Regions from separate parts of the Streptomyces sp. NPDC001220 genome, predicted to be linked through region 2. Evidence: riboswitches for the same ligand, from Rfam matches in the RefSeq annotation. Region 2 holds a riboswitch; each other region holds the start of a gene.
The links. A riboswitch is a leader RNA that binds a small molecule or an ion and turns the genes downstream of it on or off. The one in region 2 is predicted to bind cyclic di-AMP.
Positions count from the first base shown of each region.

Region 1 (9,907 bases), on a different contig from region 2:
GCTGGTTGTACTTGGCGACGCGCTCGGAGCGGGCCGGGGCGCCGGTCTTGATCTGGCCGCAGTTGGTGGCGACGGCGAGGTCGGCGATGGTGACGTCCTCGGTCTCGCCGGAGCGGTGGGACATCATGCACTTGAAGCCGTTGCGCTGGGCCAGCTCGACGGCGTCCAGGGTCTCGGTGAGCGAGCCGATCTGGTTCACCTTGACGAGCAGGGCGTTGGCGGCGCCGTCCTCGATGCCGCGGGCCAGGCGCTCCGGGTTGGTGACGAAGAGGTCGTCACCGACGATCTGGACCTTGTCACCGAGCTTGTCGGTGAGGACCTTCCAGCCGGCCCAGTCGTCCTCGAACAGCGGGTCCTCGATGGAGACCAGCGGGTAGGAGGCGACGAGCTCCTCGTAGTACTCGGTCATCTCGGCGGCCGAGCGGGACTTGCCCTCGAACTCGTACTTGCCGTCCTTGTAGAACTCGGACGCGGCGACGTCGAGCGCGAGCGCGATCTGCTCGCCCGGGACGTAGCCGGCCTGCTTGACGGCCTCGAGGATGAGGTCGAGCGCGGCGCGGTTGGACTCCAGGTTCGGGGCGAAGCCGCCCTCGTCGCCGAGGCCGGTGGACAGGCCCTTGCTCTTCAGGACCTTCTTCAGGGTGTGGTAGACCTCGGCACCCCAGCGCAGCGCCTCGGAGAAGGACTCCGCGCCGATCGGGGCGATCATGAACTCCTGGATGTCCACGTTGGAGTCCGCGTGCGAGCCGCCGTTGAGGATGTTCATCATCGGCACCGGCAGCAGGTGCGCGTTGGGGCCGCCCAGGTAGCGGAACAGCGGCAGGTCGCTGGCCTCGGAGGCGGCGTGGGCGACGGCGAGGGAGACGCCGAGGATGGCGTTGGCGCCGAGCGAACCCTTGTTGTCGGTGGCGTCCAGGTCGAACATCGCCTGGTCGATCAGGCGCTGCTCGGTGGCGTCGTAGCCGACCAGCTCCGGGCCGATCTGCTCGATCACGGCGAGGACGGCCTTCTCGACACCCTTGCCGAGGTAGCGGTTGGGGTCGCCGTCACGGAGCTCGATGGCCTCGAAGGCGCCGGTGGAGGCGCCGGACGGGACGGCGGCACGACCCGTGCTGCCGTCGTCGAGGCCGACCTCGACCTCGACCGTGGGGTTGCCTCGGGAGTCCAGGATTTCCCGGGCTACGACGACGTCGATGGACGGCACGAGCATCTCCTTCTTGGGATGTGACGCTGGTTGTGCGGGCGCACGCGGGCCTTGTCGGCCCTTGCTCAGCCTTGCGACTAGAGCCTAACCGCCCCGGGCCCGACAATCGGCCGACCGACCGGCCCGTGGACACACAGACGGTACTCATTGTTCATGTGCGGAACAAAGGGGGGTCCGATGAAGAACGGAAGAAGAGCGGGTCAAGAGGAAGACCGCGGGGGGGATCGCGAGGACGGCGCGAGGGACGGCGAGGACCGCGCCGCGAGGACGGCGAGGACCGCGCGAGGGTGGCAAAGAGAAACCCCGCCCCGGTGCGTACGGGGGAGAACGCACCGGGGCGGGGGCTCGTGGGGGACGGGGGTGACCCTCACGCGGTCTCCACTATGGGGACCACGGCTGTGCGGGCGCTGTGATTCAGCTGGCGCCCTCGTATTACGTCGGGCGCCTTACTTCAGGTGCAGCTGCTGGCCCGGGTAGATGAAGTCGGCGTCGTCGACGATGTCCTTGTTCAGCTTGAACAGCGTCTGCCAGCCGCCCTTGACCTTGTGCTTCTCGGCGATGGAGCTGAGCGTGTCGCCCTTGACGACCTTGTACTCGCCGTCGCCCTTCTTGACCTTCTTCCCGGTCGGGGTGGTGACGGTCTTCTTGGCGGCCGGACGCTCGGCGGAGCGGGAGGCGGCCTGGGTGTCGGTCGTACGGCTGCTCGTGCCGCTGTTCGCCGAGCTGGAGGAGGAAGACGAGGAGGAGGAGGAGCTGGTGCCGCCGCCGGTGTAGGCGGCACCGGACAGGCCCGTACCGCAGACCGGCCAGGCGCCCTTGCCCTGCGCGGCGAGGACCTTCTCGGCGATCTCGATCTGCTGCGCCTTGGTGGCCTGGTTGGCCTGCGCGGCGTACTGCGTGCCGCCGTACGCGGCCCAGGTGGAGGAGGAGAACTGCAGACCGCCGTAGTAGCCGTTGCCGGTGTTGATGGCCCAGTTGCCGCCGGACTCGCACTGGGCGACGGTGTCCCACTCGGAGGCGGTGGCGGCGGAGGCGGTGCCGGAGGCCATCAGCGGAGCGGCGATGGCGACACCGGTGACGCCGGCGAGCGCGGCGGCGCGGGTGGCCCTGGACGGACGGCGGTGCTTGCCCTTGCCGGAAAACAGCATGAAGGATCCCCTCACCGACGCCTGCGAGGTGAGCTGTCGGGTTCGGGCCGGTTGAGTTGCCCGGCCGCACACCTCACGGTGCGCGGCTTCACCCCGAGCCGGACACGGCAGTCTCAACTACCGGTCCCGGCACTTACCTTGGGTCCCCCGCTCCTGCCTACGGCGCTTGACGCGACGACTGTTCCCGGGCAGCCGCTGGCAGGACTCGGCGTTGCGACGGCCGGGGCTCGTGGTGACGAGCGGCCTTGACCGTAAACAGGCGATCAGGTGAATTTCAAAGATGATCAGGGCTTCTGAGACTCATCCCACACTTTCACCAAACCGGACATTTAACTTCGAAGTAGGGCGGTCGGAAGGTCCAACTCCCGCTACTTTTAGTCCGTTTCGCTGCCGAGTTTCAGGGTCTGACCGGGAGCGATGTCGTTCGGGTCGGCACCGATGTCCGCCTTGTTCGCGACATAGAGCGCATGCCATCCGCCGTCGAGGCCAAGGGAGTCGGCGATGGAGGCGAGGGTGTCGCCGTCCCGGACGGTGTAGGTGCCGGCGTCCCGGGAGGCGTGACGGCCGGAAGAAGTCACACTCTGACCGTTTGTCACGCTTTCGTCCGCCGAGCCGCCGCGATGCTTGCCGCCGCTACCGACGGCCCCCGTGTCGACCAGATCCCAGGAACTGCCCGTCTGCCACGAATTGTCCGAGTCATCGGCTTCGAGCACGACGGGATTCTCGCTCGCCTTCGAGGCGTTGGACCCCTTGGATCCCGACTTGTCCGCCTTCGTGGAGTCGGCAGGGGTGCCCTTGCCGGAGTCGTCACTCGCACTCGGGGACGGGGTGGCGGAGCCGGAGTCCGTGGCGCCCGAGGAATCCGACGAGGAGTCGGACGAGCCGGAATCCGATGAACCGGATGAATCCGAAGAACCAGATGAAGAGGATGAATCCGACAGCCCGGAGGACGAGTCGGAGGAGCCGGACGAGTCGTCCGATCCGCCGAGGCCGGTGTCGACGTTCACCGAGGCGTCGTCCGAGGAGAGCCCGGCGATCAGGGCGCAGGTCCGCCAGGGCTTGGTGCCCTGGTCCGCGAGGATCTTCTCGGCGACGGAGATCTGCTGCGAGCGGCTCGCCTGGTCCGGCGTGGCGGCGTACTCCTGGCCGCCGTACTCGTCCCAGTCGTCCTGGGACATCTGCAGGCCGCCGTAGTAGCCGGTGCCGGCGTCCATGCTCCAGGAGCCGCCGCTCTCGCACTCGGCCACCCTGTCCCAGGTGTTGCCGTCGGCCGCGTTGGCGCTCGCCGCACCCAGGAGCGGGATGGCGATGGCCGAGCCGGTCACGCCGGCCGCGACGAGGAGAGCCGGAGCCTGACGGGGGCGACGGTGACGACCGTTCCCGGAGAGCATGCGGAAACCTTTCGAGCGACAGCGGTGACCGGCGCGACGGGTCCCGCCGGGGCGCCGCACTTGATGGGTGAACGTATAGGCAGACGATCACTTGTCACAAGTTAATGCCGCGTAGATCACGTGAAGATCACAGAGTTGAACGCTGGTCATCTTTGCGGGTGGAGGGCCTGGTGAGGGGCCGACCGGGGGCCAGGTGGGCGCCTGTGGGGCTCATCGGCCGTCGGGGGTGAACTTCACGGGGAGCGTGCGCAGTCCGCGCATGATGAGGCCGCCGCGCCAGCGCAACTCGCTCTCCGGCGCCGCGAGTCGCAGGTCCGGGAGGCGGGTGAGCAGGGTCGCGAGCGCGCTCTGCCCTTCCAGGCGGGCGAGCGGGGCGCCGAGGCAGTAGTGGATGCCGTGGCCGTACCCGAGGTGCTGGTTGTCCCGCCGTGCCAGGTCGAGCGTGTCCGGCTCGGCGAACCGCTCCGGGTCCCGGTCCGCGGCGGCGAGTACGACGAGGACCGGGTCGCCGGCGGCGATGCGCTGCCCGCCGATGCCGAGCGGCTCGGTGGCGAACCGCCAGGTCGCGAGCTCCACCGGCCCGTCGTAGCGCAGGAGTTCCTCCACCCCGGTCTCCAGCAGTCCGCGCTCGCCGGCGGCCAGGGAGTCCTGCAGGCGGCGGCGTTGTTCCGGGTGGGTGAGCAGGGCGTACGTGCCGTTCCCGATGAGGTTGACCGTCGTCTCGAAGCCGGCGAACAGCAGGATGAAGGCCATGGCGGCGGCCTCGTTCTCGGTGAGGTGCTCGCCGTGGTCGGAGGCGCGGATGAGCCCGGAGATGAGGTCCTCGCCGGGGGCCGGCTCGGCGGACAGCGCCTCCCGCTTCCGGTGGATCAGCTCGGCCAGATATCCGCGCATCTTCTTCACGGACCGGGCGACCCCGCCCCGCGGCCCTCCGCCGTGCCGGATCATCATGCCGGCCCAGTCCCGGAAGTCGTCCTGGTCCTCTCGCGGGACGCCCAGCAGGTCGCAGATGGCGTAGATGGGCAGCGGGAAGGCGAACTCGTGGATGAGGTCGGCCTCGCCCCGGTCCGCGAACCCGTCGATGAGCCGGTCGGTCAGCTCCTGCACGCGGGGCGCGAACTCGGCCACCCGGCGCGGCGTGAACGCCTTGCTGACCAGCCGGCGCAGCCGGGTGTGGTCCGGCGGGTCGATGTTCAGCAGGTGCGTCATCAGCTCGGCCTTGCGCTCACCGGGGATCCCGGTCTTCCCCCTGGCGTGCGCGGGCTCGTCGTGGTGCGCCGGGTTCTTGGACAGCCGGGGGTCGGCGAGGGCCTGCCTGGCGTCGGCGTAGCGGGTGACCAGCCATGCCTCGACCCCGCTGGGGAGCCGGGTCCGGTGCACGGGCGCATGCTCCCGGAGCCAGGCGTAGGCGGGGTACGGATCGGCGGCGAACTCCCAGCTGAAGAGTTCCGGGACGGTGGTGCCGTCAGGGGTGGCGGTGCCGTCGGCGCCGCCGCTGCCGCCAGGAGCGCCGGTCCTGTGGGGAGCGGTGGTGCCGTCAGGAGCGCCGGTCCCGTGAGGAGCGGTGGTGCCGCCAGGAGCGCCGGTCCTGTGGGGAGCGGTGGTGCCGCCAGGAGCGGTGGTGCCCTCAGGAGCGGTGGTGCCGTCGGGGACTGGGGTGCCGTCGGGGGCGGGCTGGTCGGTCACCTCTAGACGGTATCCGGCGCCGGAGGGCCCTCGAGCCGGCCATGGTCGATCTTGACGGCGACGCGCGCCCACTCCCAGGCCCGCCTTTGGTAGATCTCGGAGAGCTGGAGGGCGGCCTCCGCGAGCCCACCCTCCGCGGCCCTCTCCAGGTAGGGGATCGCCGCTTGCTCGTCGTCGCGCTCCAGCAGGATCTCCGCCAGCCGGAGGGCGGCGAGACGGTCACCGTGGCCGACCGCCATCCGGTACCACTCCTGCTGTTTCTCTCCCTCGGACAGCACGGCGAACCGGCGCATGACGGCAACGTCGCCCGCCTCGACCCGATGACGCATCGCGGCCTGGGCGGCGTCCATGACGGCCGCGCGGTCGACCCTCGCGTCGTCCAGCAGGACCCACCACACGTCGTCCGGCACAGGCGGCAGGCCTCCTGACCGCAGAGCCTCCGCGACCAGCGCCCCGTACGCCCGCCAGGTGCCGTTCCGCTCCCCCGCCACGAGCAGGCTCGACCCTCCGGACTTCGGCGTCGTCGCCCAGGCCAACGCGTCCTCGAACCGCTCCGGTCCGTTCTCCGTGGGCTCGGCGTAACACGCCTCGACCTCCCGCAGCAGACCGGCCGGCACGGCCTCCGTCACACCACAGCGCGCGAGGTCGACGGCCGCCCTGACGAGGGTCTGTCCACGTGGATGGTCCGTCCGGGTGCCGTCCCGCTGCCATTCGTCGAACAGCACGTGCCCGATGGCGAAGTACGAGGCGGCCCCCTCCTTTCCACTCCACATGTACGCCGGATAGGCACGCGGGTCCTCGGTGTGCGCCAGCCGCTGCAGTTCCCCCTCGCTCCATTCCCGATCCACCGTGACCGTGCGCGCCGTGGCCAGCGCGCTCTCACCGGGCGTGGTGCCGAAGCGCCTCCGGTAGTACTCCTCCGGAGCCATCGTGCCCAGCACGACCACACCGAGACTGGTGAGACGTCCCAGCAGGCGCCGCTCCAGCCCGCCGGATCCGAGGTGCTCGGTCACGTCGTCCAGCCAGACGACGTGCCCTCCCGTTCTGCCCCGCACCGCGGCGGGCAGCCTCCGCAGTTCCTCGCGGGGATCGGGGGCGTACACGGCGTAGCGCCGTGCCGCGAGCGAGCGCAACGCGTTCCACGCGGTGTAGGACTTGCCCACGTACGGCTCGCCGAGGACCAGGACCAGCCCGCCGTGCGCCAACTCCTCGCGCAGCACCGCGTCACAGTCGCGGGGCACGTACGGCGGCACGTCCGGCTCGCCCGGGACCCGCCGAGTCGGTCGCACCCCCAGCTCCACCGGGTCGACATCGTCCACGGGGCGCCACTCGACGGGGGCCGACACGCTGCCGTAGTGGTTGTACTGGACGCCGACCACCGGTTCGTGGAAGGTGCCGTCCCGGAAGTCCACGTGGTCCCCCAGGACGGCGGGAGCCGACGCTCCCGGTGTCGTTCCCGGTGTCGTTCCCGCTGCCGACGCGGGCGCCCGTGCCGGTCTCGGTGTCGACGCGGGCACCGGAGCCGGTCTCGGTGTCGACGCAGGCGCCGGAGCCGGAGCCGGTGCTCTTCCGGTCCGCGGTGCCGGAGCCGCCGCAGGCGTCCCTGTCTGCTTGGGCCTCGGCGCCGGTCCCGGTGTCGGCGCCCGTCCCGTCCCCGGCGCCGACCGTGCCAGCACGAGGAAGTCGGCGTAGATGTCGGGGTTGTTCTCACGCAGGTACCGCAGGTGGCTGCGCAACGAGTCGGGGCTGCCATATCCGCGAAAGTGGATCTTCCGCTTCTCCTGGGGCAATCGCAGGAGAGCCGCCACCAGCCAGTCCAACTCCTGCTCCACGTACGCCCCCACGCATCGAAGCCCACCCGTACGTGCAACGGTACCCGTGGCTGATCCTCAGGGCAGTCCCTACGCATCCACCCCTTCCGCAACCCGTACCGCGTCCCGGTACGCCCGGGCCGCCGCCCGTAGGGCCGCCTCCGGGTCGGTTCCCTCCGCCTCGGCCCGGGCCGCGAGTGCGAGCAGCTCGTACCCGATGCCCTGCGCCTGCGGCAGCGGCACCTCCAGCCCCGCCGTCCGCACCCGGGAGGCGAGCTTCGACGCCAGCGCGAGACCGGGCTGGGCGAGGGGTATCCCGTCCGTCACCGACTCGCGCCGCTTCTCGATCGCCTTCTTGCGCAGCCAGTGCTCCTTGACCTCCTCCGGTGTCGAGGCGGTCTCGTCGCCGAAGACGTGCGGGTGGCGGTGGATGAGTTTCGCGACGATGCCCCCGGCCACGTCGTCGACCGAGAAGGGGGCGTCCGGGTCCTCCTCGGCGATGCGCGCGTGGAAGACGACCTGGAGGAGCACGTCGCCCAGTTCCTCGCGCAGTTCGTCGCGGTCGCCGGCCTCGATCGCCTCGACGAGCTCGTACGCCTCCTCGATGGCGTACTTCGCCAGTCCCTCATGGGTCTTCTGCGACGACCAGGGGCACTCCGCGCGGATGCGGTCCATGACCTGGACGAGGTCGAGGAGGCGGGCGCCGGGCAGGTCGTAGGAGGCGGGGAGCAGCTCCAGCTGGGGCATCGACACGCGGCCGGAGCCGGCGAGGCGGGCCAGGCCGTCGGTGAGGGCCGGCTCGCCCTCGCCCGTCGCCACGACCACCACCGTCCGACCGCCGGCGCAGGCGTCGACCAGCTCCTGGGCGGTGGGGGCGGCCTCGTCCACGGTCGTCCCGGCCTCCCGCAGATAGGGTAGCTGCGGGTGCGCGCCGTCCGCGCACAGCACACGGTCCGCCGAGCGCAGCGCCTGCCAGGCGGGCCAGGACAGCAGGCCGGGGGCGACACGGTGGCTGGTGGTGAGCAGGACGACCCGGCCGGGGTCGGGGACGGTGGGAACGGGAGCTTCCGAGCTGGTGGTGTTCACCATCCGAACGTAACGCACCCGCGTCGCCGGCCTCGGGCGTTGTCCACAGGGCGGGGATGATCAAGTGATCGTACGACCGCTCGCGTCACACCCGCCGGTCTCCACCCGCCGGCCCCGACCCGCGCGGCTTCACCCGCCGGTCACCTTCCGCCGGCCGGCCGGTCTTCGTCCGGCCCGCCGATCCGGCCTGCCCTACGCCGTCACGGGTGTCCCTGACGACGTGACCTCGCGTACCCACGGCGTCTTGGCGTCCACCCGGCCGCTCTTCTGGACGTCCCAGGCGCCGTAGCGCGGGTTGAGGTCGACGTGGAGCTCCTGGGACGCCTTGGACAGGGCCTTCCAGAAGGCGGGCTGGGTGGTGTCGGTGCCGAGGAGCTGGGCGAGTTTCTGTGCCTCCAGCTGGAGGCGGAGGTTGTCGTCCAGGCGCTTGGGGGCGATGCCGTACTTCTGGAGCCAGGCGTTCTGGAGCGCCTTGGAGCCGCCGACCTGCTGTTCGAGGCCGGTGCGCATCTGCTGGATCTCCTTGCGGCTGACGCTGATGCCCGCGTCCTGGGCGGCCCGGTGCAGTACCTGGTCGAGGACCATGTTGTGCAGCGTGTCCCGGGTGAGGCTGCTGGTGGCGGCGAGAACCTGCTGGTACTGCTGCTGGTCCGGCACCGCGGCCCGCTGCGCCTGGCGCACCTCGTTCACCCGGGTCTCCAGCTGGGCGACGGAAATGCGCTGGCCGCCGACGACGGCCGCCGCGCCCGGGTGCGCGTCGCTTCCGCAGGCGGTGAGGAAGGGGGCCGCGGTGGCGATCGCGGCGGACAGGACGAGCGCGGTGCGACGGCGGCGGTGCAAGGATGCCTCCCGAGGAGATTGTGCGACGGTGCACAAAGTCTTGCGGTGATCGATGGTAGGCAGTGGGCAAGCTCTGGCCAACCCATTCGACCAACGATTCACACGCGCATCCGGCACCGCCGCGCCACCCTCCGCAAGGGTTTGCGGGTCGGTTCGCGGGATTCGCCGGGCGGTCCGGTCCTCGGCCCGCCCTCGCTCCGCGCCCAGCCCAGCCCGCGCCCAGCTCCGCCCAGGCCCCGCTCAGCCCGTGATCGCCACCGGGGCGTCCCACGCGTCACGGTCCACGGTGATCGTGTAACCGCCGCGCGTCTCCTTGCTGTTCACCATGTACTGGTGCGCCCGGCTGTGCGCGGTGAACTGGGTCGCGCCGAACGGCCAGTCCGCCGTGGTGGTGTTGTTCTTGTCCCACAGCGCGTACCAGAGGTTGCCCGGCAGGTCCGTCTTGTCCTTGGCGTTCGCGATCGCCTTGGCGCTGGAGCTGGTGAAGCCGTAGAAGCCCGCGCGGTAGGTCTTCGCGTGCAGCTGCTTGTCGAAGGCGCGCACATAGGTGAGCACGGCGTTGTTGCACGCCGTGTTCGTAGTGTCGTACGCCTCCATGTCGAGGTAGATCGGGCTGCCCGCCTTCATGCCGAGGGCGGCGGCCTTGGCGACCGCGTCGGTGGCGTCGCTGGTGCCGAGGGAGGCGGCGTTGGCGGTGGTCATCTTCTCCGGGTTGGAGCCGCTCTGGCAGGACGGCTGGGC
Region 1 covers NZ_JBSFJE010000016.1:145,942-155,848, reverse strand. The annotation lists gene eno (phosphopyruvate hydratase) at 1-1,210, opposite strand, end outside; gene ACWDGI_RS33590 (transglycosylase family protein) at 1,651-2,352, opposite strand; cyclic di-AMP (ydaO/yuaA leader) riboswitch at 2,356-2,527, opposite strand; gene ACWDGI_RS33585 (transglycosylase family protein) at 2,727-3,743, opposite strand; gene ACWDGI_RS33580 (cytochrome P450) at 3,954-5,429, opposite strand; gene ACWDGI_RS33575 (hypothetical protein) at 5,432-6,841, opposite strand; gene ACWDGI_RS33570 (nucleoside triphosphate pyrophosphohydrolase) at 7,331-8,326, opposite strand; gene ACWDGI_RS33565 (SurA N-terminal domain-containing protein) at 8,519-9,166, opposite strand; gene ACWDGI_RS33560 (glycoside hydrolase domain-containing protein) at 9,407-9,907, opposite strand, start outside.
Region 1: it holds a riboswitch for cyclic di-AMP, as region 2 does, so the genes downstream of both, ACWDGI_RS33590 (transglycosylase family protein) here and ACWDGI_RS37655 (M23 family metallopeptidase) in region 2, are expected to answer to the same signal.

Region 2 (9,907 bases):
CCGGCACCGGCCCCGCCCAGGCGAAGGCCAGGCAGTCCTCGCCCTTCAGGAACCGCTGGCAGCGCACCCCGCCGGTGGCGCGGCCCTTGCGCGGGTACTGGTCGAACGGGGTGAGCTTGGCCGTCGTCTGCACCGAGTCGTCGAGGGTGCCGCGCGAACCGGCCACTGTGAAGACCACCGCGTCGGCCGCCGGGTCCACCGCCGTGAAGGAGATGACCTTCGCGCCCTCCGTGAGCTTGACGCCCGCCATACCGCCCGCCGGCCGGCCCTGCGGGCGCACCTGGGAGGCCTGGTAGCGCAGCAGCTGCGCGTCGTCCGTGATGAACACCAGGTCCTCCTCGCCGGTGCGCAGCTCCATCCCGCCGACGATCCGGTCACCCTCCTTGAGGGTGATGACCTCCAACTCGTCCTTGTTGGACGGGTAGTCGGGGACCACACGCTTGACCACGCCCTGCTCGGTGCCGAGGGCGAGACCGGGCGACGACTCGTCCAGCGTGGTCAGACAGACCACCGACTCGCCGTCCTCCAGGGAGAGGAACTCGGACAGCGGCGCGCCGCCCGCAAGGGTCGGGGCGGTCGCCGTCTCCGGGAGCTGCGGCAGGTCGACCACGTTGATACGGAGCAGACGGCCGGACGAGGTGACCGCGCCGACCTCGCCGCGGGCGGTCGCCGGGACCGCCGAGACGATCACGTCGTGCTTGGCCCGCTTGCCGTCGGCGTCCTCCGGGAACGGCTCGCCGTTCGTCGTGCGCGCCAGCAGGCCGGTCGAGGAGAGCAGCACCCGGCACGGGTCGTCGGCCACCTGGAGCGGCACCACGGACGCCGGGGCGCCCGAGGCCTCCAGCAGGACCGTGCGCCGCTCGGTGCCGAACTTCTTGGCCACCGCGGCCAGTTCGGCCGAGACCAGCTTGCGCAGCTCCGCGTCCGACTCCAGGATCCGGGTCAGCTCGGCGATCTCCGCGGTGAGCTTCTCCTTCTCCGCCTCCAGCTCGATGCGGTCGTACTTGGTCAGGCGCCGCAGGGGGGTGTCCAGGATGTACTGCGTCTGGATCTCCGACAGCGAGAAGCGCTCCATCAGGCGCTGCTTGGCCTCCGCGCTGTTCTCACTGGAGCGGATCAGCCGGATGACCTCGTCGATGTCGACCAGGGCCGTGAGCAGGCCCTCGACCAGGTGGAGGCGGTCGCGGCGCTTGGTGCGGCGGAACTCGCTGCGACGCCGGACCACGTTGAAGCGGTGGTCGAGGTAGACCTCGAGCAGTTCCTTCAGGCCCAGGGTGAGCGGCTGGCCGTCCACCAGGGCGACGTTGTTGATGCCGAAGGACTCCTCCATCGGCGTCAGCTTGTAGAGCTGCTCCAGGACCGCCTCGGGCACGAAGCCGTTCTTGATCTCGACGACCAGACGGAGCCCGTGCTCGCGGTCGGTGAGGTCCTTGACGTCGGCGATGCCCTGCAGCTTCTTGGAGTTGACCAGGTCCTTGATCTTGGCGATGACCTTCTCGGGGCCGACCGTGAAGGGCAGTTCGGTGATGACCAGCCCCTTGCGGCGGGCGGTGACCGTCTCCACCGCCACCGTGGCGCGGATCTTGAAGGTGCCGCGGCCCGTCTCGTACGCGTCCCGGACGCCCTCCAGGCCGACGATCCGGCCGCCGGTGGGCAGATCGGGGCCCGGGACGTGCTTCATCAGCGTGTCCAGGTCCGCGTTCGGGTACCGGATCAGATGGCGGGCGGCCGCGATCACCTCGCCGAGGTTGTGCGGCGGCATGTTCGTCGCCATGCCGACCGCGATGCCCGACGAGCCGTTGACCAGGAGGTTGGGGAACGCGGCGGGCAGCGCCACCGGCTCCTGCTCCTGGCCGTCGTAGTTCGGCGCGAAGTCGACCGTGTCCTCGTCGATCGACTCGGTCATCAGGCTGGTCGCCTCGGCCATCCGGCACTCGGTGTACCGCATGGCGGCCGGCGGGTCGTCGTTGCCCAGCGAGCCGAAGTTGCCGTGGCCGTCGACCAGCGGGACGCGCATCGAGAACGGCTGGGCCATCCGCACCAGCGCGTCGTAGATCGACGCGTCGCCGTGCGGGTGCAGCTTGCCCATCACTTCGCCGACCACGCGCGCGCACTTCACATAGCCGCGCTCGGGGCGCAGCCCCATCTCGTTCATCTGGTAGACGATCCGGCGGTGCACCGGCTTCAGGCCGTCGCGGGCGTCCGGCAGGGCGCGCGAGTAGATGACCGAGTACGCGTACTCGAGGTAGGAGCCGCGCATCTCGTCCACGACGTCGATGTCGAGGATCCTCTCCTCGTACGAGTCGTCGGGCGGCGGGGTCTTCGTGCTGCGGCGGGCCATCGCTGCCGGCTCCTTGCTCATGCGTGAACGGGATCTGACGCTGACCATTGTGGACCGCGGTACTGACAACCCGGGCCAGGCCCCGGTCTCCGCGGCCCGCCCCGGTGCCGGGAGGCGTTCGGGAGCGAGTCGGACGCAGGCTACGCGATCCGCTGTGGGCGTACGTGGTGCGGGAACTTCGCCCAGTCCCGGCACGCTTGCATACAGTGGCAGGACTGGCAGAAAAACCGCGGTCCGAGACCGCTTCCGCGGGTGACGTGAGTGACGCGAGTGAAGGGACGTACATGCCCATGGGTCACACGACCACGGCCGAGACAGGCTCCGGAGGCCTGACAGCGACCGAGCACCGCTTGGCCAACGGTCTGCGCGTGGTGCTCTCCGAGGACCACCTGACCCCGGTCGCGGCGGTCTGCCTCTGGTACGACGTCGGTTCCCGGCACGAAGTCAAGGGACGTACCGGCCTGGCCCACCTTTTCGAGCACCTGATGTTCCAGGGCTCCGCCCAGGTCAAGGGCAACGGCCACTTCGAGCTCGTCCAGGGCGCCGGCGGCTCGCTCAACGGCACCACCAGCTTCGAGCGCACCAACTACTTCGAGACCATGCCCGCGCACCAGCTGGAGCTCGCCCTCTGGCTGGAGGCCGACCGCATGGGCTCCCTGCTCGCCGCCCTGGACGACGAGTCGATGGAGAACCAGCGGGACGTCGTCAAGAACGAGCGCCGCCAGCGCTACGACAACGTCCCCTACGGCACCGCCTTCGAGAAGCTCACCGCGCTCGCCTACCCGGAGGGCCACCCCTACCACCACACGCCGATCGGCTCGATGGCGGACCTGGACGCGGCCACCCTGGAGGACGCGCGGGCGTTCTTCCGTACGTACTACGCGCCCAACAACGCGGTTCTGTCGGTCGTCGGTGACATCGACCCCCAGCAGACCCTCGCCTGGGTCGAGAAGTACTTCGGCTCCATCCAGGCGCACGACGGCAAGCCCGCCCCGCGCGACGGCTCGCTGCCCGACATCATGGGCGAGCAGCTGCGCGAGGTCGTCGTGGAGGAGGTGCCCGCGCGCGCGTTGATGGCCGCCTACCGGCTCCCGGAGGACGGCTCGCGCGCGTCCGACGCGGCCGACCTGGCCCTCACCGTCCTCGGCGGCGGCGAGTCCTCCCGCCTCTACAACCGCCTCGTACGGCGCGACCGTACGGCCGTCGCCGCCGGCTTCGGCCTGCTGCGCCTGTCCGGTGCGCCCTCCCTGGGCTGGCTGGACGTGAAGACCTCCGGTGACGTCGAGGTACCGGTCATCGAGACCGCCATCGACGAGGAACTCGCCCGGTTCGCCGAGGAGGGCCCCACGCCCGAGGAGATGGAGCGCGCCCAGGCCCAGTTGGAGCGCGAGTGGCTGGACCGGCTGGGGACCGTCGCGGGCCGCGCGGACGAACTGTGCCGGTTCGCCGTCCTGTTCGGTGACCCGCAGCTCGCCCTGACCGCCGTCCAGCGCGTCCTCGCGGTGACCCCGCAGGAGGTCCAGGAGGTCGCCAAGGCCCGGCTGCGGCCGGACAACCGCGCGGTGCTCGTCTACGAGCCCAAGTCCCCGGAGACGGTCCAGGACGCCGACGTACCCGAGGACCCCGAGGCCGAGGCCACGGTCGAGGCCGCCACCGCCGAGCACGACGACGAGGAGACGGCCAAGTGACCGAGCTCGCCACCATGGACTTCCACCCGCAGCCCCAGCCGGGCGACGCCCGGCCCTGGGCCTTCCCGGCCCCCGAGCGCGGCACCCTGGACAACGGGCTCACCGTGCTGCGCTGCCACCGGCCCGGCCAGCAGGTCGTCGCCGTCGAGGTGCTCCTGGACGCGCCCCTGGACGCCGAGCCGGCCGGCCTGGACGGCGTCGCCACGATCATGGCGCGCGCCTTCTCCGAGGGCACCGACAAGCACTCCGCCGAGGAGTACGCCGCCGAGCTGGAGCGGGCCGGCGCCACCCTGGACGCCCACGCCGACCACCCCGGTGTCCGGCTCAGCCTGGAGGTCCCGGCCTCCCGCCTGGCCAAGGGACTCGGGCTGCTCTCCGACGCGCTCAGGGCGCCCGCCTTCGCCGACAGCGAGGTCGAGCGGCTGGTCCGCAACCGCCTCGACGAGATCCCGCACGAGCTGGCCAACCCCAGCCGCCGGGCCGCCAAGCAGCTCTACAAGGAGCTCTTCCCGTCGACCGCGCGGATGTCCCGACCGCGCCAGGGCACCGAGGACACCGTCGAGAAGATCGACGCGGCCGCCGTACGCGCGTTCTACGACCGGCATGTCCGCCCCGCCACCGGCACCGCGGTCGTCGTCGGCGACCTCACCGGCATCGACCTGGACGAACTGCTCGGCGAGACCCTGGGCGCCTGGCGCGGCTCCACCGCCCAGCCCCGGCCGGTGCCCCCGGTCTCCGCCGACGACACCGGCCGTGTCGTCATCGTGGACCGCCCCGGAGCCGTCCAGACGCAGCTGCTCATCGGCCGCATCGGCGCCGACCGGCACGACCGCGTCTGGCCCGCCCAGGTGCTCGGCACCTACTGCCTGGGCGGCACCCTCACCTCCCGCCTGGACCGCGTCCTGCGGGAGGAGAAGGGCTACACCTACGGCGTCCGCGCCTTCGGGCAGGTCCTGCGGTCCGCCCCCGACGGCAGCGGCGCCGCCATGCTCGCCATCAGCGGCTCGGTGGACACCCCGAACACCGGCCCGGCGCTCCAGGACCTGTGGACGGTGCTGCGCACCCTCGCCTCCGGCGGCCTCACGGACGCCGAGCGCGACGTCGCCGTGCAGAACCTGGTGGGCGTGGCGCCGCTCAAGTACGAGACGGCGGCGGCCGTCGCAGGCACCCTGGCCGACCAGGTCGAGCAGCATCTGCCCGACGACTTCCAGGCCACGCTCTACCGGCAACTGGCCGCCACCGGCACCGTGGAGGCCACCGCTGCCGTCGTGAACGCCTTCCCGGTCGACCACCTGGTGACCGTCCTCGTCGGCGACGCGGCGCAGATCAAGGAGCCGGTCGAGGCCCTCGGCATCGGCGAAGTGACGGTCGTCGCCGCCGAGTAGGCGGAGCGGACCGGCCGGCGCGAGCGGCGAAGCAGGGAGCGCGGCCGGACGAGCGGCACGCGCGCGTGCAGCGGCCCTGGTGACCGTCAGGTCACCAGGGCCGCCGAATGTCCGAATTGGGGCGGAGGTTGCCTGTCTGCCCTGTGGGATGCGCGACAAAAACCGTGATCGGTTTGAGCAGGGCGTGGACGTCCTCGTAGGTTCTTCCGGACTGTCCGTCAGGCAGTGCGCCGCGCCCGCGGCACCGGACAGTCATCGCCGAGTCCCCGTACGGCGCGAGCCAGGGGAGCCGGGGACCCATGCAGTCCCTGGGGTGAATCGGGCGCCCGCGCGAGCCGCGAGGGGGCCCGTAGGAGACCTTCCTGCTCCGAACCCGTCAGCTAACCCGGTAGGCGAGAGGGAAGGAAAGGACCAGCCTCTACATGGCGTTCATGTGCGCCTCCGGGAAGCACCGTCGCCCCGGCCGGGTGAAGCGCACCACCGCGCAGGCCGCCGGCATCGCGGCCCTCACCACCACGGGTGTCATCGGCACCGTCTCGGCCGCCCCGGCGCTCGCCGCGGAGAACTCCGTCGAGCAGACCGGCCTCACCCCGGTGATCACGGTCAGCGACTCGGTCGCCGACCAGATCGACGCCCAGGCCGCCGCGCAGACGGCCGCCGCCGAGCGCAAGGCGGCCGAGGAGGCCGCGCGCAAGAAGGCGGCGGAGAAGGCCAAGAAGGAGCGCGAGGCCGAGGCGCGCGCCGCGCGGGCAGCCGAACGCAAGCGCCTCAACGCCTTCGTCGCGCCGATCTCCGACTCGTACGTCTCCACCGGCTACAAGACCGGTGGCTCCCTGTGGTCCTCCGGCGCCCACACCGGCATCGACTTCCACGCCGCCACCGGCACGGTGGTGCACGCGGCCGGCACCGGCACGGTGGTCTCCACCGGCTGGGGCGGGTCCTACGGCAACCAGATCGTCATCAAGATGGCCGACGGCATGTACACCCAGTACGGTCACCTGTCGTCGATCGGCGTCTCGGTGGGCCAGAAGGTCACCCCGGGCCAGCAGATCGGCCTCTCCGGCGCGACCGGCAACGTGACCGGCCCCCACCTCCACTTCGAGGCCCGCACGACCCCGGAGTACGGCTCGGACGTCGACCCGGTCGCCTATCTCCGCAAGCACGGCGTGAACGTCTGACCCGAGCACGGCGACGAACATGTGACGTCACCGGCGAGAGCCCCGAAGCCCCGGCCCCCGAGCCGGGGCTTTCGTCGTTTTCGTGTGCCCGGTGTCCAAAAAATATGCATGGATTCAGGGCCCCCGTCGGAAATTCCGGCTCATTGCAATAGAGTCACGGAACGGACGCCACTCGGCGGCGTTTCACGGGGATTAAGGCGGAGGTCGGACATGCGTATTCCGGCGCACTCGGTATGCACAGCCATCCGGGACGACATCGTCGCGGGTGTCTACGAGCGCGGCAGCCGGCTCACCGAGGAACTCCTGGCCCGTCGCTACGGCGTCTCGCGCGTCCCCGTCCGCGAGGCCCTGCGCACCCTGGAGGCCGAGGGCTTCGTGGTGACGCGCCGGCACGCGGGCGCGTGCGTCGCGGAACCGACCGAGCAGGAGGCCGCCGACCTGCTGGAGATGCGTCTGCTCCTGGAGCCGCTCGGCGCCTCCCGGGCCGCCCAGCGCCGTACCGAGGCCCACCTCAAGGTGCTGCGCGGACTGGTCAGGCTGGGCCAGGAGCGGGCCCGTCGGGGCGGCAGCGAGGACCTGCGCTCCCTGGGCGGCTGGTTCCACGAGACACTCGCCCAGGCCACCGGCAGCCACGCCCTCACCTCGACACTCACCCAGCTGCGGCACAAGATCGCCTGGATGTACGCCGTCGACGCGCCCGCCAACCCCGTGGAGTCCTGGGCCGAGCACGGCGCCATCGTGGACGCGGTGACGCGCGGCGACAGCGAGCGCGCGCGGGCGATCACCGCGCTGCACACCGAGCGGTCAGCGGTCTCCCACCGGCTGCGCTTCTCCGGCGGCACGGACCGGGCCAACGGTGTGAGGACTTCGCAACATCCCGTAAACATGTCGGGCCTGCGGCATTAACACGGGCGCCGTATACAAAGAGGTGTTATTCGGTGGAGCGGTATTTCCGTTGCCCGCTCGCGGGTTCTGCCGCCCTTATTTCGCGCACGCCCGGAATTTCCGATGGCGCGCCTTCGGTGTGCCCGGAGTGGAATTAACTATGCCCGGTGCAAAGTCTGGCTCCCGATAAAGGGCGGTCGTTCATAAAGACCGGCTCCGGGTGACACCACGGCGGGATCTCCGGGATCTCCGGGTGACGGCACGGCGGGAACGACGAGACCGCGCCGCCCCCGGAGGGGTGGCGCGGCCTCGGTCGTGCGGGCGCTGTGGCGCTCAGACGGTCTCGGGGAGCTCCTCGAGACCCTCGGCGACCAGCTTGGCCAGGCGGTCGAGGGCGGCGTCCGCGCCCTCGGCGTCGGAGGCGAGGACGATCTCCTCGCCGCCCTGGGCGCCCAGGCCCAGGACAGCCAGCATGGAGGCCGCGTTGACGGGGTTGCCCCCGGCCTTGGCGATCGTCACCGGGACGCCTGCGGCCGTGGCGGCTCGGACGAAGATGGAAGCGGGGCGGGCGTGGAGGCCCTCGGCCCAGCCGACGTTGACGCGGCGCTCAGCCATGTGATGCTGCCCTTCGGTGTTCAGGGTTGTCTAGACCAGTTTCCCATATCGTGAAGCATGCCCGGAGCTGACGTGAGTCCCTCCGGGTGTGTCGCCGGACCGCGGCCTCGGTCCGGCTTCCGTCCTCCACAGACTGCCTCGCGCCACTGTCGGACGCGAGCCGTACTCTGGGGTCCATGCAGACCCCGGCGGACCGACAGGACGGGCACGCGTACCCCTCCCACTGGGAGGCGGACGTGGTGCTGCGCGACGGTGGTACCGCGCGCGTCCGGCCCATCACCGTTGATGACGCCGACCGCCTGGTCAGCTTCTACGAGCAGGTCTCGGACGAGTCGAAGTACTACCGCTTCTTCGCGCCCTACCCCAGGCTCTCCGCCAAGGACGTCCACCGCTTCACGCACCACGACTTTGTGGACAGGGTGGGACTCGCGGCCACCATCGGCGGCGAGTTCATCGCCACCGTACGCTATGACCGCATTGGCGCCGACGGTATGCCCGCCTCCGCGCCCGCCGACGAGGCCGAGGTCGCCTTCCTCGTCCAGGACGCCCACCAGGGCCGCGGCGTCGCCTCCGCCCTCCTGGAGCACATCGCGGCCGTCGCACGGGAGCGCGGTATCCGCCGGTTCGCCGCCGAGGTGCTGCCCGCCAACAGCAAGATGATCAAGGTGTTCACGGACGCCGGCTACACCCAGCAGCGCAGCTTCGAGGACGGCGTGGTCCGCCTGGAGTTCGACCTGGAGCCCACCGACCGCTCGGTCGCCGTCCAGCGCGCACGGGAGCAGCGGGCGGAGGCCCGTTCGGTACGACGGCTCCTGACGCCCGGTTCGGTGGCCGTGATCGGCGTCGGCCGGGCGCCCGGCGGTGTCGGCCGCAGCGTCCTCGGCAACCTCCGGGACGCCGGCTTCACCGGCCGCCTGCACGCCGTGAACCAGGCCTTCCCCGAGGACCTCAAGGAGGTCGACGGGGTGCCCGCGCACCGCTCCGTGCGCGACATCGACGGACCGGTCGACCTCGCCGTGGTCGCCGTACCCGCCGAGCAGGTCCCGGACGCCGTCACCGACTGCGGCGAACACGGCGTCCAGGGACTCGTCGTGCTCGCCGCCGGATACGCGGAGAGCGGCCCGGACGGCCGCGAACGCCAGCGCGAACTCGTCCGGCACGCGCGCACGTACGGCATGCGGATCATCGGGCCGAACGCCTTCGGGATCATCAACACCGCCGCCGACGTACGGCTGAACGCCTCCCTCGCGCCCGAGATGCCCCGCCCCGGCCGGATCGGCCTCTTCGCCCAGTCCGGTGCCATCGGGATCGCCCTGCTGTCCCGGCTGCACCGGCGCGGCGGCGGCGTCACCGGCACCACGGGCGTGTCCACCTTCGTGTCGTCCGGCAACCGCGCCGACGTCTCCGGCAACGACGTCCTCCAGTACTGGTACGACGACGCCGAGACCGATGTCGTCCTCATGTACCTGGAGTCCATCGGCAACCCGCGCAAGTTCACCCGCCTCTCGCGGCGTACGGCGGCGGCGAAGCCGCTGGTGGTGGTGCAGAGCGCCGGTTCGGCGCCGCAGGGGCACGCGGTACGGGCCACGCGGCTGCCGCACGCCACGGTGTCCGCGCTGCTCCGGCAGGCCGGGGTGATCCGCGTCGACACGATCACGGAGCTGGTCGACGCGGGGCTGCTGCTCGCCCGGCAGCCGCTGCCGGCCGGGCCCCGGGTGGCGATCCTCGGGAACTCCGAGTCGCTCGGGCTGCTGACCTACGACCGCTGCCTGGCGGAGGGGCTGCGGCCGGCGCCGCCGCTGGACCTGACGACCA
Region 2 covers NZ_JBSFJE010000021.1:39,875-49,781, reverse strand. The annotation lists gene ACWDGI_RS37670 (DNA gyrase/topoisomerase IV subunit A) at 1-2,341, opposite strand, end outside; gene ACWDGI_RS37665 (M16 family metallopeptidase) at 2,626-4,029, shown strand; gene ACWDGI_RS37660 (M16 family metallopeptidase) at 4,026-5,414, shown strand; cyclic di-AMP (ydaO/yuaA leader) riboswitch at 5,661-5,824, shown strand; gene ACWDGI_RS37655 (M23 family metallopeptidase) at 5,837-6,592, shown strand; gene ACWDGI_RS37650 (GntR family transcriptional regulator) at 6,803-7,498, shown strand; gene ACWDGI_RS37645 (HPr family phosphocarrier protein) at 7,811-8,092, opposite strand; gene ACWDGI_RS37640 (GNAT family N-acetyltransferase) at 8,269-9,907, shown strand, end outside.

Region 3 (9,907 bases), on a different contig from region 2:
CCTGGCCTTCTTCAGCAGCTTCCCGAAGTCGATCTTCACCCCGCCGTTGGTGCCCTTGGCACCCTGGTGGATGTGCAGGTCGGTCGGCCTGCCGGTGCCGCGCCAGGTCACGGCGACGGTCACCTTGTCCCCCTTGACCTGGATGAACTCCAGCGCCGCGCCGTCCTTGTCCCCGACGGCGGGCCCACCGGCGACGGGCACCTCGTTGGCGCCGCGCAGAGCGGCGACGAGAACGACAGAGCCGGTGGAGCTGTGGCTGACAGAGCTGCGGTCGATGGAGCTGTGGGCGGTGGAGCCGTGACTGGTGGCCGCGGACGCCGGGACGGCGGCACCCCCGAGAGCGGTCACGGTGACGGCGGCGGCGACGAAGGTCTTGCGGCGCTTGACGTTGTTGACCATGATTCCGTTTTCTCCCCCTATGCAAGCCGACGCCCCCTGCGTCAGCTTCTGGGAAGAGATACGGAACGCATCCTAGATTGGACTCAGTCCAGCAATGTGATGTACGACACAGGGGCGAGCCCGTGGGCTCACCCCCTTGAGGAATCGTGTCGACGGAGCGACCAGGGGGCTATCCCGCCCGGTGCACCACCGCGTCGCACAGCTCCAGGAGCGCCACCTTGGAGTCACATTCCGCCAGCGGGGCCAGGGCGGCCCTGGCCTCCTCCGCGTACCGGACCGTGTCCCGGCGCGCCTGCTCCAGCGCCGGGTGCGCCCGCAGGGCCGCCAGGGCCTCCGCGTGCCGCGCGTCGTCCGTGAGGTCGGAGTCCAGCAGCTCGCACAGCGCGATGTCCTCGGCCAGGCCCAGCCGCGCCGCCCGCTCCCGCAGCCGCAGCACCGGAAGCGTGGGCACGCCCTCGCGGAGGTCGGTCCCCGGGGTCTTGCCGGACTCGTGGGAGTCGGAGGCGATGTCCAGCACGTCGTCGGCGAGCTGGAAGGCGACACCGAGGCGTTCGCCGTACTGGGTGAGGACGTCCACGACCGTCTCGTCGGCGCCGGACATCATCGCGCCGAAGCGGCAGGAGACCGCCACCAGCGAGCCGGTCTTGCCGCCGAGCACGTCGAGGTAGTGGTCGACCGGGTCCCGCCCGTCCGACGGCCCCGCCGTCTCCAGGATCTGGCCTGTCACCAACCGCTCGAACGCGAGGGCCTGGACCCGCACCGCCTCGGGTCCGAGATCGGCGAGGATCTGCGAGGCACGGGCGAAGAGGAAGTCACCGGTGAGGACGGCGACCGAGTTGCCCCAGCGGGTATTGGCGCTGTCGACACCGCGCCGCACGGACGCCTCGTCCATGACGTCGTCGTGGTACAGCGTGGCGAGGTGGGTCAGCTCGACGACCACCGCCGACGGCACGACGCCCGGCGCGTAAGGGTCACCGAACTGCGCCGCCAGCATCACCAGCAGCGGCCGGAACCGCTTCCCGCCGGCCCGCACGAGGTGCTGAGCGGCTTCCGTGATGAACGGGACCTCACTTTTGGTGGCCTCTAGCAAGCCCTCCTCGACAGCCGTCAATCCGGCCTGGACATCGGCTTCGAGAGCCTGGTCCCGCACGCTCAGCCCGAACGGCCCGACGGTCACGAGGGGTCTCCTGTCTGCTGGTGTCCACTGGCGATTACACGGTTTGTCGATAGGTCGCTGCCATCACTCAAGTCAGCGTATCCGGTCAGGTTTCGATCACCGAGGGCGCCCACCGTTACACCCCGGGCGCTATCGGATCACGACCGGTATGTTTTTGATCAGCCGATACGACCTGACATCCAATGACTTAACAGGAAGTACCGACGCTTGTCCCGAACCGGGGCGCAAGCCGTGTCCCGGACCGGAGCGCGAACCTCGCCCCGGACCAGCGACGCCGCCGGCTCCGGCGCCGGACCGCCCGGCAGGTCTCCGGCCACGGACGGTCACCCCTTCTCCGGCCGACGTCACCTGCCCGGAGGTACCCCCTCCGCTGTCCGCCAAAGCCGACGGGAGCACTCCGTCCAGATCCGCACCCGTACGTCCGCCCCTTACGAGATCACGCACGAGGTCCTCCGTATCCCCTTCTCGGCCCTGACGTCGCCCCACGCGCGCGTGGCCGCCATGGAGGGACGAGTCCGCTCACGGACGTTCCCTCGAACACCTTCCCCACCGGCACCACCGTCCTCCACTTGAGCCGCGGACATCCCCCGGCCGACGGTCCGGGCGCACCCGCGACCGCCGGCCGGCCGACGGCACGCCCCCGGCGCGACGGAGGCGTCGGCGCAGTCGGCGTCTCCCGCGGTCGGTGCCCCCGGGACAGCTCCATCTCCCTCCGGACGGCGACTCTCGTACCCCAGCCGCTCGAGGCGGTCGCCGGCGCCCGCCAGCCACGGACGGCCGCCATGACAACGACGCACGGCACGGCGGAGGTTCCGCCCTCACGGAGGACACGCGCGCGTGAACGGCCGCCTGCCGCAGCCGGGTCGGCGAGCCCGCCGACCCCGCCCGCGACGTGACCGGAATCATGCACAGCCGTCGCGTTCGAACTCCTGGCGCACTCCGAGGCGTTGGGCCGACCGGCCGCCTTCGAGCCACCCGGGCGGACAGAGCCGCCGAGTGTCGGCCTTCGCGCGACGCCCGATCAGCGGGACGCGCGCGTGCCCCGGCCCACACGCACCCGCGCGCGTACCCGGGCCGTACGGAGTTCACGGGAGGGCGAGAACGGAGGCGTACGCGACCGGATGAACCAGATGAGCGAGATGAGCCGGGTGAGCCGGGTGAGCCGGGTGAGCTGGGTGAGCTGGGTGAACGGACCCGCCGTCGCCCCGCGCACGGTCAGGCCCGTCTATGCACCCACGCCGAGCCGGAATTCCCTCCAATAACGCAATTCGGACAATCCGCGGAATTACCTGTGACGCGCGCCACTCCACTCGCCCCAATCGGGGCAATTCGCACGAATGGCCGCGGAGAGCTTTTCCGTCAACGGCTGGAAAAACGGATTCCGCGCATCCCTCTTGTCCGATTCGCCGTAATTGCCGTTTCGTGAAGTAGGTCACGTGGCCCTGAGTGCCACAGGGGCGGTAAGGCGACCCTTTCTCCCCTTCCCCCAGGGGCGAGTTGAGGCTTGGCAGTCGCAAAGGATCAAGTGCCCCATACGACGCAGATCAAGGTCAATCGGTGTGTTGTGTGAATCAGGTACTTGTTCCGGACATGTGCTCCGGCATACGTTCCGGCTCGCCGGGCGGACGCCGAATCCTGCCACCGCCCGTCGTGACCCATCGACGAGTCCATTCGCACGGCAGGAGCGGGGGAACCAGGTAAGTCGCCGGACCGGGCGACCGACGTCACCGACCGACGTCGTACCGGAACGGCTAGGGGTGAAGTCGCCTCGCCTCAGGGCGGTGCGGCCGGGCACTCCCCGGGCCCGAACCCGACAGCTCACCCCGCAGGCGACGGAGAGGAACCACGAGATGTCTGCTGCCGTTCAGCACCCCCGTCCCCGCCGTAACCGCATCGCCCGCACGCTCGCCGTCCTCGGTACCGGCGCCGCCGTTCTCGCCCTGCCGCTCATCGGGGCGACCGCCGCCTCCGCCGCCACTTCCACCGGCTCGACGGCCTCCACGACGCTCGCCGGGTACCCGAACAACCTCGACGGCTGGATCCGCGAGTCGCTCGCGATCATGGCCGAGAAGCACATTCCGGGCAGCTACAACGGCATCTACCGCAACGTGATGCGTGAGTCCTCCGGCAACCCGCAGGCCATCAACCTCTGGGACTCCAACGCGGCCGCCGGCATCCCGTCCAAGGGCCTGCTCCAGGTGATCGACCCGACGTTCAAGACCTACCACGTGGACGGGACGTCGTTCGACATCTACGACCCGGTCGCGAACATCACCGCCGCCTGCAACTACGCCGCCGCGCGGTACGGCTCGATGGACAACGTGCACGGCGCGTACTGACCGGCGCCGTCAGCCGAAGAGTCTCTCGAGGACGACGGCGATGCCGTCGTCCTCGTTCGACAAGGTGATCTCGTCGGCCACCGCCTTGAGTTCGGGATGGGCGTTGGCCATGGCCACCCCGTAGGACGCCCAGTCGAACATGGGGATGTCGTTGGGCATGTCACCGAAGGCGACGGCCTGTTCGGGGCCCAGCCCCAGATGGCCGGCGGCCAGCGCCAGCCCGGTCGCCTTGGTCACCCCGCACGGCTGGAGCTCGACGGTCCCCGGCCCCGACATGGTGACCGTCGCCAGCGACCCCACCACCGCGCGCGCGGTCGCCGCCAGCTCGTCATCGGACAGGGTGTGGTGGCGCAGCAGCACCTTGCTGATGGGAGCGCACCACAGGTCGTCGCGCCGGTCGACGCGCAGCGCGGGCAGCGTGGGGTGGGGCATCCGATAGCCCGGCTCGATGAGCGTGAGCCCGTCCACGCCGTCCTGGTCGACCGCCGCGTACACCTGCCCGACCTCGGCCTCGATCTTGCCGAGGGCGGTCTCCGCCAGCTCCCGTTCCAGGGTGACCGACCACAGCAGCCGCTCCGCGCCGGCGTCGTACACCTGGGCGCCCTGGCCGCAGACCGCGAGTCCCGTGCAGCCGAGGTCGTCCAAGAGGGGGCGCACTCTCGGCGCGGGGCGGCCGGTCACCACGAGATGCCGGGCGCCGGCCCGGCCGGCCCGCGCGAGCGCGGCGAGCGACCGTTCCGAGAGGGTGTCGTCGGCGCGCAGCAGCGTGCCGTCCAGGTCGGTGGCGATCAGTGCGTACGGGGTGGGTGCGACCATGATCAGAGAATACGGACAGCACGCCCCTGAGACTCACTGTGCGTTTCGGCCTCAAGTGGCGCCCGCCGTCCCGGTGATGGGGCGTTGTCAGTGGGGCGCGTTACGTTGGCGGTGGATCGAGGCACCGATCGGACGGGGGCGGGCGTGGTGACGGACGGGCCGGAGGACTTCCGGGCACATCTGCTGGAGGCGGCGACCGGGGCGCTGGAGCGGTTTCCGCGGGAGTCGCGGCCGGAGATCTACGCGCTGTCGTTTCGCATCTGGCGGGTCGAGGAGGACGACCGCAGACCGTACGTGGCGATCGGCTACAACACCGAGAGCCAGTACGCGGCCGAACGGAACCCGACGGACCCGGGCGAGGCGCGCTGGAACTACGCGTGCTGGCTCCTCGACGGCTTCGAGACGCTCGGCAACTGTCCCGAGGACCCGGTCGGTGGCGCGCTGTACACCGACGAGGTCCGGCGGCTCGGACTCTGGTTCGACGGGGACGGCGACGATGCCGAACTGGACGCGAAGCGCGACCTGTTGGGGAGGCACTTCGCCGACGCGTGCATACGGCTGGCGCGGGACCTGCATGCCGGCGGCCGCATCGAGAAGGTCCTCGGCCGGCCGCTGCCGGTGGTGGTCTTCGACATGTACTGCCCGGGCTGGGAGGTCGAGGCCACGGAGGCGGCCAACCCGCCTGAGCTGATCGGGGAGTTCCTGGCCTGGCAGCGGGCGGCCGAGCAGGCGTAGCCCGGGGCGGGTGGCGGCTCGGCTCCGGGCGGGTGACGCCCGGCTCCGGGGGCACGTGGTGGGCCGGCCCCGGGGCGGGTGTCAGGCGTGGGCGGCGGCCAGGTGCTTGGCCAGACGCGGCGAGGCGAACGCCGTACCGCACACGAACCGCATCACCGGGCCGTACGAGGCCGCCGCGGGCAGGCCGGTGAAGTACAGGCCGGGCACGGAGGAGACGTATCCGGCGCCGAGTTTCGGGGCGCCGCGGCTGACCGCGACGCGGGTGCGCAGCTCGGGGCCGAGGAAGTCCATCGCCGCGGTGTCCACCCGGTAGCCGGTGGCGGCGACGACGTGGTCGGCGGTGAGCCGGTCGGTTCGGCCGTCGTGGGTGCGGACGGTCAGGACGGAAGCGCCGTCGGAGGTGTCGGCGCCGGTCACGCCGGCGACCTCGTGGACCTGGACCTTGCCCTCGAAGCGGTCGCGCAGCCACCAGGCGCCGAGCGGGCCGAGCACTCGGCGGACCAGGTGGTGGCGGGTGCGCGCGGGGAGATAGCGGTAGGGGTGCGGGTAGTAGCTGAGCGCCCACAGCGACCAGGCCCGGCCGAACGGGGACTCCGGGCGCAGCCGGGGCTGGTCCCAGGGCGGCGCGCCGAAGGCGACCCTGCCGTGCCCGCGGGAGACCACCCGGACCTGGGCGCCCGCCTCGGCCGCGAGAGCCGCCGTCTCCAGCGCGGACTGCCCGGCGCCGACGACGATCAGCTCCTTGCCGGAGAAGCGGGTCAGGTCGTGGTGCTGAGAGCTGTGCGAGACGGGTCCCGTGGGCCCGTCCGCCGCCGCCGCCGCTCCCACAAGCTCCGCGGGGAGGTGGGCGAGCCCCGACAGGCCGGTGGCGACGACGACCGCTCGGGCCGTGAACAACTCCCCCGAGTCCAGCTTCAGTTCGAAGCCGGCCGCCTTGTCGCGGTCCACGGAGACCACCCGTACCCGCTCCAGCTCGGGCACCAGCTTCTGCTGGAACCACTCGCCGTAGCCGACGAAGGTCTCCACCGGGATGATGTCCTCGTCGGTCACCAGCCTGCGCAGGCCCGCCGCGTCGCAGTAGTCGGCGAGGGTGTGCCCGCGCTGCGGGCAGTCGAAGTTGGAGGCGGCGGGTGTCGACTTCAGGAACATGCCCGCGGGCATGTGGTCGCGCCAGCTGACCATGGGGTCGCCGAAGACCCGGACGGGGATGCCACGTGCCCGCAGGTGTGCGGCGGTGGACAGGCCGAAGGGCCCGGCGCCTATGACTGCTACCGGTTGGATCACGAAGTGCCTCCCCAGGAACGTGGCGCCTACTTCGTGGAGGTGCCGGAGCCGCGGCGGTTGGTGCGCCACAGCTGATAGAGGTGCTTCGCGCCCGGACGCACGAAGCGGGCGAGCATCGTGACGAACGGCAGCGGGTCGTCACCCGCGAGCCAGGCCAGTTCGGTCCCGCTCGGCCGCTCGGGTGCGTGCGGCGTCGTATAGCCGCTGCGGCGGTAGGCGAGAAGGGCGGGCAGGTCGATGTTCTCCACGACGTACCGGTGGCCGGCGCGCTGCTCCCCCTCCGGAACGCGGCGCCCGGTCAGATCCAGGTGCATGGCGCGGACCACGTCCACCCCCGACTCGCTCTCGAAGAGCCGGAACTGGGCGCCCATCCGCGGGTTGAAGTCGAGCAGCTTGTACCGTCCGTCGCGGCGGTCGAAGCGCAGGTCGAGGTCGATGATGCCGCTGAAGCCGATCTGTTTGATGAAACGCGCGGCGAGATCGGCGAGTTCCGGGTTGTCGACGACGTACGCGTTCGCCGTCATGCCCGCGTGCGGCGGCCACGAGCGCACCTTGACGCCGGTGAACAGGGCACGCGGGTTCGAGTCGGCGTCGAAGTAGGCGTGCACGATCCAGTCCTCGGCTTCCTCCCTCGGGAGGTACTCCTGGAGGATGACACCCGGATGGGTGCCCCAGTCACGCGCGAGAGTGAGCAGTCCCTCGCGAGTGGCGATCTTCGTCGTGCCGTTGACGGCGGGCTGGCTGCGCCGGACGAACGCCTCGCGGTTCTTGGCGACGATCGGGAAGCTGGCCTTCTCGGCGAAGTCGACGATGTCGTCGTACGACTCCGGAAAGGCGGCCGCCGGACTGGGGATGCCGTGTTCCACGCACAGTTCGTGCAGCCCTTGCTTGCTGGCGAGCCGGCGCGGCAGCGAGGCCTCCACGCGCGGGAAGAGGAAACGGTCGCCGAGCGCGTCCTGGTGCTCGGCGATCAGAACGGCGGCCTCCTCGTCGGTGGGGATCAGCACGGTCGGACGGCCGATGCGTCGGCCGATGCGCAGCAGTCCCTCGACGAGATGATCCGGTTCCTCGGCGCCTGTCGTCGGCCACACGAACGCGCGTTTGAGATAACGGGAGGAGGCCGCCGGCGTATAGGCGTCCTCCGTGATCGCGTACATGGGAACGCCCCAGCGGCCCAGACTGCGAATCGCGCCGACCCCGCCGTGATGCAGCGGATAGTCGCCGAACTTGACGATCAGGCCTGGTACGTCGCGATCCGCATCGAACGGCATGCTGACGGCACTCCTGGCCACGGGTCCCCCCACGTGTCCCCCCTACGGACCGGACCCACCCCGTCCGTGTCCCCCAAAGGACGCTAAGCCGGAATTGCCACCTCCGACAAGGCTTATTCGGACATTGCGAACTCTTTAGACACTGCCACGACAGCCAACTCACCCGTAACGTGTGGCGCGACCAGATGGAATGCCGCGTAACGCCAGAGCGACGTCACCACATAGTCGGCCCGGCGCGGCACGGATGAGAGCGAGGCAGTCACCCCATGCCCCCCTTGCCCCCCTTCGAGGTCCCCGAGGGTGACCCCTTCGGCCCGCACAATCTTCCGTATGGCGTGTTCTCGACCCCCGAGAGCACGGAGCGGAGGGTTGGGGTCCGCCTCGGCGACCACGTCCTCGACGCCGGTGCCGCGGCTCTCGCGCTCGGCTCCCCCTACGCCTCGCTGCTGGCCCGCCCGACCCTCAACCCGCTGCTGGCCGCCGGCCGCACCACCTGGTCGGACGTACGGCGCGCCCTGACCGCCTGGGTGACCGTGCCCGCACACCGCGAGGTGCTCGAACCCCTCTTCCACCCACTGTCGGCGGTGGCCCTGCACCTGCCCTTCGAGGTCGCCGACTACGTCGACTTCTACGCCTCGGAGAACCACGCCCGGAACGCCGGCCGCATCTTCCGCCCGGACGCCGCCGAACCGCTCACCCCCAACTGGAAGCATCTGCCGATCGGTTACCACGGTCGCGCGGGCACGGTCGTGGTGTCGGGAACGGATGTCGTACGGCCGTCGGGCCAGCGCAAGGCGTCGTCGGACCCCTCGGAGGCGCCGGTGTTCGGCCCGTCGGTCCGGCTGGACATCGAAGCCGAGGTCGGCTTCGTCGTCGGCGCACCGTCGCAGCAGGGGCGGCCGGTGGCGCTGGTCGACTACCGGGAGCACGTGTTCGGGCTCACCCTCCTGAACGACTGGTCGGCACGAGACATCCAGGCCTGGGAGTACGTCCCGCTCGGCCCGTTCCTCGGCAAGTCCTTCGCCACCTCGGTCTCGGCGTGGATCACCCCACTGGACGCACTGGAGGACGCACGGGTCGCCCCGCCCCGGCGGACGCACCCGCTGCTGCCGTACCTCGACGACGCCGCCGAGGAGCCCTCGGGTTACGACCTGCGGATGTCGATCGCGATCAACGGTCACGTGGTGTCCGAGCCGCCGTTCTCCACCATGTACTGGACCGCCGCCCAGCAGCTCGCCCACCTGACCGTCAACGGCGCCTCACTGCGTACCGGCGACCTGTACGGCTCCGGCACGGTGAGCGGTACGGAACCCGGGGAGCGCGGGTCGCTGCTGGAGCTCACCTGGAACGGGCGGGAACCGCTCGAACTCCCGGACGGCAAGCGGACGTACCTGGAGGACGGCGACGTGGTGACGATGTCCGCGTGGGCGCCCGGGCCGGGCGGGAGCCGGGTGGGACTCGGGGAGGTCAGCGGGCGGATCGTGGCGGGGTGAGCGACGGTCCGGCCGGGGGCTCTCGTGGGCATAGGGGCGCCCGGTCCGCCGGGGTTTGGTGAGGAGGGCACCCGGATCCTCGTCGGTGCCTGACTCGGGGCACGCTGTCCCGTCATACTGACGGGACACGCACCATGCGATGCGCCCGCACGCGCACCATGCGAGGCGACGGCGCACGCGTCACGTGATGCGCCGGCGTACGCACTCTGTCGCGCAACGGCGCATCACCCCCGCACCACCCACCACCCGCACACCCCTCCGATCGGGAAACGGAGCCTTGGCATGACCGTCTGCCTGCTCCTGCTGAGCGTCGTCGCCCTGACGGCCGCGTTGCCCGCGCCCCGCGCACTGGTACAGGCCCTGTGGCCCGAGCGGGAGCCGGTGGTCGCGCTG
Region 3 covers NZ_JBSFJE010000001.1:183,363-193,269, reverse strand. The annotation lists gene ACWDGI_RS00945 (CHRD domain-containing protein) at 1-399, opposite strand, end outside; gene ACWDGI_RS00940 (polyprenyl synthetase family protein) at 569-1,576, opposite strand; gene ACWDGI_RS00935 (hypothetical protein) at 2,598-2,789, opposite strand; cyclic di-AMP (ydaO/yuaA leader) riboswitch at 3,226-3,423, shown strand; gene ACWDGI_RS00930 (transglycosylase SLT domain-containing protein) at 3,427-3,915, shown strand; gene ACWDGI_RS00925 (HAD family hydrolase) at 3,925-4,731, opposite strand; gene ACWDGI_RS00920 (hypothetical protein) at 4,876-5,466, shown strand; gene ACWDGI_RS00915 (FAD-dependent oxidoreductase) at 5,548-6,750, opposite strand; gene ACWDGI_RS00910 (carboxylate--amine ligase) at 6,777-8,021, opposite strand; gene fahA (fumarylacetoacetase) at 8,297-9,514, shown strand; gene ACWDGI_RS00900 (M56 family metallopeptidase) at 9,797-9,907, shown strand, end outside.
Region 3: it holds a riboswitch for cyclic di-AMP, as region 2 does, so the genes downstream of both, ACWDGI_RS00930 (transglycosylase SLT domain-containing protein) here and ACWDGI_RS37655 (M23 family metallopeptidase) in region 2, are expected to answer to the same signal.